DNA from 3 places in the Mesorhizobium sp. L103C119B0 genome. Region 3 is predicted to be linked to each of the others. Evidence: predicted binding sites of a transcription regulator. Region 3 holds the regulator's gene; each other region holds the start of a gene.
The links. The regulator LexA, encoded in region 3, represses DNA repair genes until DNA is damaged. The targets are predictions, from matches to a motif close to TGTTCNNNNTGTGTTCNG.
Positions count from the first base shown of each region.

Region 1: the regulator LexA is predicted to act here: its motif matches at 2,387-2,404, upstream of X728_RS165545 (PA0069 family radical SAM protein).
Region 2: the regulator LexA is predicted to act here: its motif matches at 1,593-1,610, upstream of X728_RS140150 (UvrD-helicase domain-containing protein).

Region 1 is NZ_AYXE01000001.1:101,517-105,701, forward strand. Features, by position in the region: gene moaB (molybdenum cofactor biosynthesis protein B) at 1-50, shown strand, start outside; gene X728_RS165560 (aldehyde-activating protein) at 175-606, shown strand; gene X728_RS165555 (hypothetical protein) at 596-1,570, opposite strand; gene X728_RS165550 (glycosyltransferase) at 1,825-2,328, opposite strand; gene X728_RS165545 (PA0069 family radical SAM protein) at 2,479-3,633, shown strand; gene X728_RS165540 (ribonuclease HII) at 3,788-4,185, shown strand, end outside.
Region 2 is NZ_AYXE01000022.1:28,683-32,867, reverse strand. Features, by position in the region: gene X728_RS140145 (glucose/quinate/shikimate family membrane-bound PQQ-dependent dehydrogenase) at 1-1,366, opposite strand, end outside; gene X728_RS140150 (UvrD-helicase domain-containing protein) at 1,651-4,185, shown strand, end outside.
Region 3 is NZ_AYXE01000011.1:120,551-124,735, reverse strand. Features, by position in the region: gene kynU (kynureninase) at 1-193, opposite strand, end outside; gene X728_RS147515 (GntR family transcriptional regulator) at 361-1,125, shown strand; gene lexA (transcriptional repressor LexA) at 1,331-2,113, shown strand; gene X728_RS147525 (ComEC/Rec2 family competence protein) at 2,107-4,185, opposite strand, start outside.

The sequences.
Region 1 (4,185 bases), on a different contig from region 3:
TCATGCCGCGCCTGGACGAGCATTTGCGGCGCTGCAAGGCCGCCTCGTAAACCAAGGCAAAGCCGGCCAAGTGCTGCCTTTGTCAGGCAGAATGGCGGCTGCGCCTTCGAGAGGTCATTTCCTCCGGGTCGTCGGGCGGATAGTCTGTCGCCAAGTCAAGACGGAAGAGATCCAATGAGCGCGCACCGCGGCGGCTGCCATTGCGGCAACATCCACCTGACCCTCGAAACCGGAATTGAGCCGTCCGAGATGGAGATCCGCGCCTGCCAATGCGCCTTCTGCGTCCGGCATGGCTCACGCGCCGCCGCCGATCCGCAGGGGCGATTGATCGTCGCGGTCGAGGACGAGGCCCGGCTGCACCGATACCGGTTCGGATTGCGCACCGCCGATTATCTCATCTGCCGGGACTGCGGCGTCTATGTCGCTGCTGTGACCACCGACGGCGAACCGAGAGCGATCGTCATCGTCAATGCGCTGGATGACCGGCCGCGGTTCAACCGCGAGCCGGTCCCAATGGACTATGATGCCGAGAACAAAGAGGGTCGCATTGCCCGGCGGCAAGCGCGCTGGATGCCGGTCGAGATCCGCTCCGGCCTCAGCGGATGACCGGTTCGCCGTGGAAGCGGCGGCGCGAGGGCGGCGAGACGCCGAAGCCGACCTCCATCATCAGCCGTGGCGTGGTGGACGGCACGGTGCCCATGTGGAAGCCGAACGGGTCCTCGACGAAGCCGAGGCCGGCCTCGCCGGTCAGCGTGACCGGGCTGTCGTCGCCATAGACCTTGAGCACGTCTTGCGCCGGATGGCCGACCAGCAGCGTCAACTGGTGCTTGAGGCTGCGCCTGTTGTGGCTGCCTTTGACATAGACATGCGGGCCGGTGCCGGCATCGCAGGGCTTGAGATAGAAGAAGAATTTCAGCATCCGCCAGTCGTCGAGATCGAAATGATATTTGCCGAGCGAGGCAAGGTTCTTGTCGGCGTCGGAAGCCTCGCCGGTCGGAAAGCTCCACCAGATACGCGTGGTGATCAGCTTTGCCTGCCCGCCCAGATAGTGCTGGGCGATGTCGAGCAGCAGCGGGTCGTTCTGGATGGCGAGTACCGCCTTGCAGCCGAGGATGCGCTCGAAATAGTGTCCGCTGAGCAAAGAGCGGCCGAACCGCTTCTCGGCTTCTGCGTGTTCTCCGGGCATGAATTCGAGCCGGCGGTCGAAATTGCCGAAGCACGGCGTGCTCTGAGCAAAGCTGGCGATCTCTTCGTGGATTGCCTGCGGAAGGACCAGTCCGGAGAACAGGCCATCGGTGCGCAGCGCCGCGAGGATCGACTTGAGGTCGACGCCCCTGAACATCGTAGCTCCGGCACTCTGCGCGGGGCGCGCGGCTTTGGCGCCAAGCCAGTGCAGCTTGCGCGCCGGCATGGTGCGGGCAAGCACGAACATCGGCAGCCATGCGGGATTTTCGCGCAGGTCGGACAGATAGGTCGGGATACGCACCGCGATGCGGCGGAGCAGGCTGCCGTTGCGGGCAATGGCCTCTAGACTGGGGGCGCCGGATTTGTCAGGGGACGAAAGGTTCATCGGGGTCCTCAGATATGAACGGCAGCAACGATGACGCGGCGCTTGCTTACCGCTCCGGCACTACCCAAACCCCGATATCCCGCATCAACGGAATGCTAATCCCGCGTCAGCTTTTGTGCAATGCACAATAGGTTTTTGCGGCGAAAAAGCCGGACGGCGCAGCGGACAGTGTCAATTCCGGGGGGACGCCGACGCTGCCCCTCATCCGCCCTTCGGGCACCCTTCTCCCTGGGAACGGGGAGAAGGGAGAAACATCACTTCTTCGGCGCCAGCCAGATTTCGGCGTCGAGCCGCCTGGTGGCGAGACCGCGCGCAAGGGCTTCGGCGCTGTGCGCGTTCTTCGACAGGGCAGCGGCCTGGCGCTTGCTGATGACCAGCCCTTCGGCCAGCGCCCGGTTGCCCGAAAACACCCGTGACAGGAACGGCGTGCGGCTGCCGCGCGCACGGGAAAAGCGCGCCGGCATGGTTTGCCGCGCCGTGTGAGCGACGACGTCGTCGATCCAGCCGTCGGCCAGCCTTGCGCCCGGCTCGAGAAACAGCAGCCAGTCACCCTTCGCCTGCCTGATTCCCGCGCCGATGCCGCCGGCCACGAAGTGGCAGCCGGCATGATCGGCAACCCGATGCGTCTGGTCGGTCGAGCCGGTGTCGCAGACGATGACATCGCGTACCACGCCCTCGACCGCGCCGCCGATCAATGAGGCGAGCGTGCGGGCAAGGCCTTCTTCGTCATCCCGGGTTTCGATGAGAACGCTGAGCATTTTTAGCCGAATAGCGGAAAGCCCGGCGCAGCGCCAGTTTTGCATGGTCCAACTAAAAAGTTCTTGATTTGTTCTCATCAGCGAAATAGGATTATTTTCATGAACAGAGCGATTCGACAGCCAGCCGACAGTCCTTGGGAAAGGGCCAAAATGGAACATATCGTGCGTGCGGACATTGCTGCTTTCGGAGCAGGGCGAGCCGAGATGGCCAATGCGATGATCGAACAGAGCGGCATGCGCGTCCGTCCGGATCGCAACCGCGGCCGTTCCGCTGGCATCAACCCGTCCGGCCGGTTCGAGCCGGTCAGCCGGCATGTGTTCGACGACGGCTGGAATTCGCTGGAGGAATTGCCGCCGTTCAAGACCGAAGTGCAGGTCGAGAAGCCGCGCACCATCATCACCCGCAACGAATCGCCCGACATTTCCTTCGACCGCTCGATCAACCCCTATCGCGGCTGCGAGCATGGCTGCGTCTATTGTTTCGCCCGGCCGACGCATTCCTTCATGGGCCTGTCGCCTGGGCTGGATTTCGAAGCGAAGCTGTTTGCCAAGCCGGATGCGGCGCGGCTGCTCGACAAGGAACTGTCGAAGGATGGCTATCAGCCGCGCACCATCGCCATCGGCACCAACACCGATCCCTACCAGCCGATCGAGAAACAATACCGGATCATGCGCGAGATCCTCGAAGTGCTGGAGGCGCGCGGCCATCCGGTCGGCATCGTCACCAAATCCCATCTGGTGACGCGCGACATCGACATATTGTCGCGCATGGCCGAACGGGGCTTGGCCAAGGTGGCGTTGTCGGTGACGACGATGGACCGCATGCTGGCGCGCACCATGGAGCCACGCGCGTCGACGCCGACCAAGCGGCTTGAGGCAATCCGGCAGCTTTCCGATGCCGGCATCCCGGCCTCTGTCATGGTGGCGCCGATCATTCCCGGCCTGACCGACCAGGAGATGGAGCGCATCCTCGATTCGGCACGCGCCGCAGGCGCCCGCGAGGCCGGCTATGTCATCCTGCGCCTGCCGCTCGAGGTGGCGCCGATCTTCAAGGACTGGCTGCTGCGCCACTATCCCGACCGCTACCGGCACGTGATGTCGCTGATCCGTTCGATGCGCGACGGCAAGGACTATGATTCGGAATGGGGCAAGCGGATGAAAGGCGCCGGCCCCTATGCCTGGCAGATCGGCCGGCGCTTCGAGATCACGGCCAAGCGGCTCGGCCTCAACGCCGAGCGGCGCACCCTCCGAACCGACCAGTTTGTCGCCGCCGCCAAGGCGACCGAGCAGCTGATGCTGCTCTGAGAGTAGCGCCTGCCCTGCCCTCGTGGTTGGCAGGCGACCCAAGAATCCCGTCCGGCCTGTCCCCCGGCCTGCAGACGGTGCCCTCCCGGTCTTGCCCCACTCGACCCTGGAGGGACTTGCGGAGAATCGGAGCCGATGCGAACCTCGCCGCAACATGGCTCGCGCGCGTTCCGATTCTCCGCTTCTTTTAGAAATCGTCGAAAAGCCCGACTTCTCCTTCGAGACGAAGGCGATGGCTGAAGGCCTGTGGCCGGTGGCAGGCATGGACGAGGCCGGCCGCGGTCCGCTGGCCGGGCCGGTGGTGGCGGCGGCGGTGATCCTCGATCCCGCCAACATTCCCGACGGGCTAGACGATTCCAAACGGCTCAACCATTTGCAGCGCGAGGCGCTGTTCCTGAAAATCCTGGGGTCAGCGCTCGGCGTGTCGATGGCCTCGGTCAGCGCCGAAGGCATTGACGGCAGCAATATCCTCAAGGCCAGCCTGGAAGCCATGCGCCGCGCCCTTGCCGGCCTGCCGATCCAGGCGAAGCTGGCGCTGGCCGATGGCCGCGA
Region 2 (4,185 bases), on a different contig from region 3:
GCACATCCATGTCCCAGAGGTCGTGATGCACGGTCTGCCGCACCCAGCGCACTTGTCCGGTGGCCAGATCGAGCGCGGTGATCGAGGAGGAAAACTTCTCGACATTGGCGCTGCGGCCCATCCCGAGCTGGTCCGGCGTCTGGTTGCCGAGCGGCACATAGAGCAGGCCGAGCTTCTCGTCGGCGCTTGCCGTCGACCACATGTTGGGCGAGTTGTGGGTGTAGGTCTGGCCTGCCGCCAGCGGCGTTGTCTGGTCCGGATTGCCGGAATCCCAGTTCCACACCAGGGCGCCGGTGTCGACGTCGAAGGCCCGGATGACGCCGGACGGCTCTTGCGTCGAATAATTGTCGTTGACCGCGCCGCCGATGATGATCTTGCCGCCCGCAATCAGCGGCGCCGAGGTCGAGTAATAATAGCCCGACTTCGGATACGGCATGTTGGTCAACAAATTGAGCGTGCCGGCTTCGGCGAAGGACGGGCAGACCTGGCCGTTGGCGGCGTCGAGCGCGATCAGCCGCGCATCCGAGGTCGGCAGATAGACGCGCGTCGCGCAAGGCTGGCCGGCGGCGATCTTGGCATCGGCATAATAGGACACGCCGCGGCAGGTCTGGTGCTGGCGGTCCTTGTCGAGCTTGATCTTGGGATCGAAACGCCATTTCTCCTTGCCGGTGGCGGCATCGATGGCGATGGCGAAATTGTGCGGCGTGCAGATATAGAGCGCATCGCCCACCTTCAGCGGCGTCACCTGGTAGGTGGTTTCGCCGACATCGTCCGGCCCTTTCACGTCGCCGGTCTGGTAGATCCAGGCCGGCTGCAATTTGGCGACATTGTCGGGCGTGATCTGGTCGAGCGGCGAATAGCGCTGGCCAAATTGCGTACGGCCGTAGAAATGCCATTCGCCCGGAGGCACATTGCCGCCGAGATCGGCAGTCGGCGTCACCTTGTCGGCGCTGAGGTCGCCGGCGATGTCCTTGGGATCGGCCGTCATCGAATAACCGGCGACGGCGAGCGATGCGAGCACGGCCAGAATGAGCGGCGCGCGCGCGTCGGGGCCGATCAGGCCCCGCCTTGCCCAAGGCGTCAGCAGCCACAGCGCCAGAAGCACGATGATGCCGCCGCGCGGTCCGAGTTCCCACCAGTCGAAGCCGATTTCCCACACCGCCCAGGCCAGCGTGCCGAGCACGATCGCCGCGTAGAGCCAGAGCGCCGTCGATTTGCGCCGGAAGAGCAGCCATGCGGCGATGAGGAAGGCGAGACCGGTGACGACATAGTACCAGCTGCCGCCCAGCATCGCGAGCCAGACGCCGCCGCCGCCAAGTGCGAGGCCGATGAGGAACAGGATGAGGGAGGTGATGACGACAGCCAAGACGATACTCCTTCGACTGATGCGCTTTGCAGCGCCTCACGGGCAGCCGCCCCTGCCCTGTCGCCAGCTTTCTCCCCCAGGCCGCGTGTGTCAAGCTGGCCCTGCCAGCATAAGGCGAGAGCAAACGCTCGACTTCATTCCGCTCCCACGCTGCAGCACCTCCACGACATTGTCGGGCGTCGGGACGATGAAATTCGCACTGCGCCCCAGAATCTCACTTTCAAACCAGAACAAAACGTAGACACTTCTGGTCTTTCGCTCCCGAATCACTACATTCGGGGGAGATGTCCGGCTTTGCGGAAGACATGCCCTTTTTTGACGAACCCAATGCGCGGCCCGCAGCCCCGTCGGGCATAGCTGCGCGCGCCATGGCGGCCCGCAGCGGCCCCAACAGCGCGCCCGATTATCTCAACGGCCTCAACCCCGAGCAGCGGCTGGCGGTGGAAACCACCGAAGGCCCGGTCCTGGTGCTGGCCGGCGCCGGCACCGGCAAGACCCGCGTGCTGACCACCCGCATCGCCCATATCCTGGCCACCGGCAGGGCTTTCCCCTCGCAGATCCTGGCGGTGACCTTCACCAACAAGGCCGCGCGCGAGATGAAGCAGCGCATCGGCCATCTCGTCGGCGAAGCCGTCGAGGGCATGCCGTGGCTCGGCACCTTCCACTCCATCGGCGTCAAGCTCTTGCGCCGCCACGCTGAGCTGGCCGGGCTCAAATCCGATTTCACCATCCTCGACACCGACGATGTCGTACGGCTGATCAAGCAGCTGATCCAGGCCGAAGGCCTCGACGACAAGCGCTGGCCGGCCAAGCAGTTCGCGCAGATGATCGACGGCTGGAAGAACAAGGGCCAAGGCCCCGCCGACATTGCCGAGGGCGACGCGCGCAGCTTCGCCAACGGCAAGGGCCGGGAACTCTACAAGGCCTATCAGGAGCGGCTGAAGACGCTGAACGCCTGCGACTTCGGCGATCTGCTCTGCCACCCGATCCGCATCTTCCGCGCCAATCCGGACGTGCTGAAGGACTACCACAAGCGCTTCAAATACATCCTCGTCGACGAGTACCAGGACACCAACACCGCGCAATACATGTGGCTGCGGCTGCTGGCGCAAAGACCTACCTCCCCCTCGATGGGGGAGGTCGCGCCGCGTAGCGGCGCGAGTGGGGGTGGCAGCGCCGGCGCCAGTCACCCCTCCCCGCCGCTTCGCGGCGACCCTCCCCATCCAGGGGAGGGTAAAGCGCGCTCGGCCAAAGGCCGCATGCCCGACCGGGCGTCCGAGCCGTTGCGAGGGCCCGCGCCGGCAGGCGCGGAACAGCCCGTGAGCGTGAATATTTGCTGCGTCGGCGACGACGACCAATCGATCTATGGCTGGCGTGGCGCCGAGGTCGACAACATCCTGCGCTTCGACAAGGATTTTCCCGGCGCCACCATCATCCGTCTGGAGCGCAATTATCGCTCGACCGCGCACATCCTCGGCACTGCCTCGCACCTCATCGCCCACAATGAGGGCCGCTTCGGCAAGACGCTGTTCACCGAGAAGGTCGCCGAGGACGACGAGAAGGTGCATGTCCACGCCGCCTGGGATTCCGAGGAGGAGGCGCGCGCCGTCGGCGAGACCATCGAGACCTACCAGCGTGCCAAGCACAAGCTCAATGATATGGCCATCCTGGTCCGCGCCTCCTTCCAGATGCGCGAATTCGAGGATCGCTTCGTCACGCTCGGCCTCAACTACCGCGTCATCGGCGGCCCGCGCTTCTATGAGCGCATGGAAATCCGCGATGCACTGGCCTTCTTCCGCGTCGTCGCGCAGGGCGCCGACGACCTCGCCTTCGAGCGCATCGTCAATGTCCCCAAGCGCGGCCTGGGTGAAGCCACCATCCGCCAGATCCACGACACGGCGCGGAGCTTGCGCATCCCGATGCTGGAGGCAGCCGCCAAGCTCGCAGAAAGCGACGAGCTGAAGCCCAAGCCCCGCGCGGCCTTGCGCGAAGTGGCGGCCAATTTCGAGCGCTGGCAGAAGGCGCTGGAAACCACGCCGCACACCGAACTCGCCGAGACCATTCTGGAGGAGAGCGGCTACACCGACATGTGGAAGAACGACCGCTCGGTCGAGGCGCCGGGCCGGCTGGAAAACCTGAAAGAGCTTATCCGCTCCATGGAGGAGTATGAATCGCTGCGCTCCTTCCTCGAACATGTCGCCCTGGTCATGGACGCCGAGCAGAACGCCGAGCTTGACGCCGTCAACATCATGACGCTGCATTCGGCCAAGGGCCTCGAATTCGAGACCGTGTTCCTCCCCGGCTGGGAGGAAGGCCTGTTCCCGCACCAACGCGCGCTGGACGAAGGCGGCCGCTCCGGCCTGGAGGAAGAGCGCCGTCTCGCCTATGTCGGCCTGACCCGGGCCAAGAAGAACCTGCATCTGTGGTTCGTCTCCAACCGCCGCATCCACGGCCTGTGGCAGTCGACCATCCCGTCGCGCTTTCTGGACGAACTGCCGGAAGCCCATGTCGAGGTCGCCGAAAGCGGCAACTCCTATGGCGGCTACGGCAATTCCTATGGCGGCGGTTCGTTCGCGTCGGGCCGTGGCGGCCAGGGCGCAGGGCGGCAGAACCCCTACGGCGCCTCGCGCTTCGACAATGTCGGCGCGGAAAAATCCGGCGCCTTCTCCAACACCTATGCGACGCCCGGCTGGCAGCGCGCGCAGGCCAACCGCACCGAGGCGACCGACCGCAACTGGGGCTCGCGCTCCGGCCACCAGGTCGAGCGCATCGGCTATGGCGAGACCGACTCCGGCTACGGCGCCGGCCGAACCAGCGTC
Region 3 (4,185 bases):
GAATGAGGTCGTGCGCCCATTCCTGCGTGGCGGCCTGCTGCAGTTCGCTGAAGACGACCGCTGACGCGGCGCCCAGGGAATTGCCGTCGAGATAAATCACGCCTTGCGGCAAGACAAAGCGTTCGCGCATGGAGCGCAGCGGATCGGCGGCATCCATTGCTTCGATTGTAGCGAGATCGGGTGTCGTGCTCATGATCCGGCGCCCCTCCATGGACAAACGCGCGCGGCGGAGCCTGCCGCCCAAACATGCCGGCGATCTTGAGTGGTCGCCCTTGAACTGTCAAACATTATATATAATTCACCCATTGAAAGGCTTTGATATATAATGATCCGCCGAGCGTTTATGTCTGATGGATCACGATGCTGGATGACGAGCAGACCTCGAAGACGGAAGCGGCCTATCGCCTGCTCAGGCGCGATATTCTTGCGACCCGGCTGGCGCCTGCCGCGCCGTTGAAGCTGAGCACGCTGCGCAACACCTACGGCATCGGCTGGACGCCGTTGCGCGAGGCGCTGTCGCGGCTGGAGGCGGAACGGCTTGTGACCGCCATCAGCAACCGCGGGTTTGCGGTCGCTCCCGTCTCTCGGGCGGAGCTCGAGGATTTGGCGCGTGCGCGGCTGGTGGTCGAACTGCCCCTGCTGGTGGAATCGATCGAGGAGGGCGACCGTGAGTGGGAAGACGCGGTCGTTGCCGCCCACTATCGTCTCTCACGGTGCGGGTCTGTTCTCGACGATCCATCGGATGATGCGGTCGACGCGTGGTACGAAAAACACGATGCCTTCCATGCGGCGCTGCTCAGTGCCGCGACATCCAGCTGGCTGCTGCGCTTCAATGCGACGATTTCCGACCAATTGCATCGCCATCACCGCTTTCTGGGTCTGGCCCCGACGCTGCGCGCCGCCGCCGGCCGCACGGATGGCCACCGGAAGGCCGTGGCGGCCCTGCGCGACGCCGTGGCGATCGAACACCATACCGCCCTGATGGAAGCGGCCCTCGATCGCGACGTCGAACGTGCGAAAACTCTGATGACCGCTCACATCGGCTACACGCTGCAGGTCTATGCCCAGAGTGAACCCGGCGCGGATGCTGCGCAGCCCCGTCCGAAAAGGAAGCGGCGATCGTAGCCGACGACGCAGGGCACTTTGTCTTCGTTTCACCCCGTTGCCGGCCAACGACTACGAGCGCCGCTCGCGGTGCCGAACGTCACGCTGAACAAAACGTCAACACATTCATTAAACTTTAAAAGGTTGCGGAACACAACTGGAACAGATAGTGTTTGTTCTGGGTTTGTTTTTTCTGATTCTGGTTTCAGAACCCCTGGGGGCCGCGATGCTGACGCGCAAACAACATGAGCTTCTGATGTTCATCCATGAACGCCTGAAGGAGAGCGGAATCCCGCCGTCCTTCGATGAGATGAAGGAAGCGCTTGACCTCGCCTCCAAGTCCGGCATCCACCGCCTGATCACGGCGCTTGAGGAGCGCGGTTTCATTCGCCGGCTGCCGAACCGGGCGCGCGCGCTGGAAGTGCTGCGGCTGCCCGACTCGATCGCACCAGGCCTCAATGCGGCGAGGAAGTTTTCGCCGAGCGTCATTCAGGGCAGTCTTGGTCAAACCGGCCAAGGGCAAGGCGGCCAAGGACAAGGCGCGTTGGGCCAAGGCGGTCTCGGCCGCCAGATCAAGCCGGGCTCGCCGTCGCGTTCGATGTCGGCCGGCAATGACGATGCCGTTTCCGCGATTTCAATCCCGGTTATGGGACGCATCGCCGCCGGCGTGCCGATCGACGCCATCCAGCATCAGACCCATTCGATCTCGGTGCCGCCCGATATGATCATGGGCGGCGAACACTACGCGCTCGAGGTCAAGGGCGATTCGATGATCGAGGCCGGCATTTTCGATGGCGACACGGTCATCATCCGCAATGCCGACACAGCCAGCCCCGGCGAGATCGTGGTGGCGTTGGTCGACGATGAGGAAGCGACCCTGAAACGCTTCCGCCGCAAGGGCGCCTCGATCGCCCTGGAAGCCGCCAACCCGGCCTACGAGACCCGCATTTTTGGACCGGACAGGGTGAAGGTGCAGGGCAAGCTTGTCGGATTGATCCGGCGCTACTGAGCCGGCTTGGGTTTGTACTTTTCACGCTGGTTGTAAGGCGGCAGGCCGCGCGCTTCGCGGGAGAAGCGGCGTTGCTCGTGCCAGGGGCGATACGGCTTGTCGACGGCGAAGCGGATGGTTGGCGCTGCAGCTGCCGATTGCGGATCGAAGAAGACGGCGGCGCTGCCGTCGCGGGCCAGCTGTTTCTTCGTCACGACCAGCACCAGCGGGTTGCGGCACGGATTGTAGGCGGTGGCGTCATCGATGACGATCAGGCTCGCGAAGGCACAGGCCGGCCGCGCCGTCTTGCGGTCTTTCGCAAGCGCTACAATGGCTCCGGAAGGGTGCCGGGCGATACAGAGATCGCCGGTGCAATAGAAGGGCGAGCCGGGCGGCAGATCGAGCGGATCGAGATCGAACCGCGTATCTGTTGCCTCGAAAATCTCAGGTGGGATAATGGTTTCGGCCCGCAGCGCCCGTTTCCAATTGTCCGTGGTGAATTCGTTGGAGCGTTCGCGGTTGAGGGCGAGTTCGCCGCCACCGATCGGCATGGCCACCAGATGCGCATCCTCGGATATGAGCACGTCGGGCGTAAGCACCTGCGGCACCGTCAACAGGCCGGCCAGCGCGAAAGGCACGGCCGCCAACCTGAGCCAGGTGGTGGCCATGGTGGCGATGACGAGGGCGACCGCCACCAACAGCACCGAGCGGATGGAGATCAGCCCGACGGCGTCGACCGGCGAGCGCTCGGAAATCCAGGCCGATATAGCGATCATCGCCATCAGACCCTTGCCCATCACATAGAGGAACGGCCCGTCGGCGCCGAACGGCATCGCCAGTGCGCTGAGCACGGCAAAAGGCATGACGATCAACGAAACAATCGGCATCACGGCCAGATTGGCGATCAGGCTGAGCGGCGACACACGCTGAAAATGCCAGATGGCGAACAGCAAGGTTGCACTGCCGGCGATGATCGAGGTCATGGCGAGGCCGCCCATGGCCAGCGCGAATTTTCGCGACAGGAAGCCGACGAAGGAGCGCTTTGCCGGCGGCGTTCTCACCTTGTCGGCGCGGTAATCGGCCCAGCCGGCATAGGCGCCGACAAGGGCGGCGGTGGCGGCAAACGACATCTGGAAGCTGGGACCGACCACCTCGTGCGGCGACACCAGGATGACGGCAATGGCGGAGATCGCCAGATTGCGCATGGTGAGTGCGGCGCGATCAAACAGCACGGCGACAAGCATGACCGCCAGCATGATGAAGCTGCGCTCGGCGGCAACCACGACGCCTGAAATAACGAGATAGGCGGCGATCGAGACAAGCGCTGCCGCGGCCGCATATTTCTTCACCGGCCGGCGCGAAGAGAAAACGGGAAACAGCGCAAAGGCGCCACGCAGCAACGCCATGATGGTGCCGGCAACCAGCGCCATGTGCAGGCCGGAGATGGAGATGATGTGGTAGATGCCGGTGCGCCGCATCGCTTCGTTGACCTCGTCCGGGATGCCAGCGCGCACCCCGACAATCAACGCCGCGGCAATCTCGCCTTCGGCGCCGCCGATCTTGCCCCTGATATGGTCGGCAATGTTTTCGCGCGCGTTCTCGATTGCCGAGGAGAGCCGCGCGGCCAGCGGCGGCGGTCCCTGCGTAGCAATGGTTTTCGGATTGCCGAGAAAGAAGCCGCTGCCGCCGATACCAGTGAAATAGCTGTCGAAGGAGAAATCGTAGCTCTCCGGCCGCACCGGACCGGTCGGCGGCAACAGCCTGGCATAGCCGGTGATCAGGGAGCCGGCGGTCATATCGGCGGGAACGGTCCGCGCCGAGAGCCTGACCCGCTCCGGGGCGTAGCGCAGCTTGGGGTAAGCGGTCGAAACCACGTCAAGCGTCAGCCTGATGCGCCCGCTCTCCATCTGTTCGAGACTGACGACGCGGCCGGTCAGCCGTGTCTGGATCTCGGAGCCGAGCATCTGCGTTCCGGCGCGCCAGGTCTCGACCTTGGCGGCGACGACGCCGAGCGCGCACAGCATCGCGGCCATGCAGAACAGATGCGTCCTCGGCCGAGGTCGCGTGGCGACAGCGCAACATGTCGCCAGCAC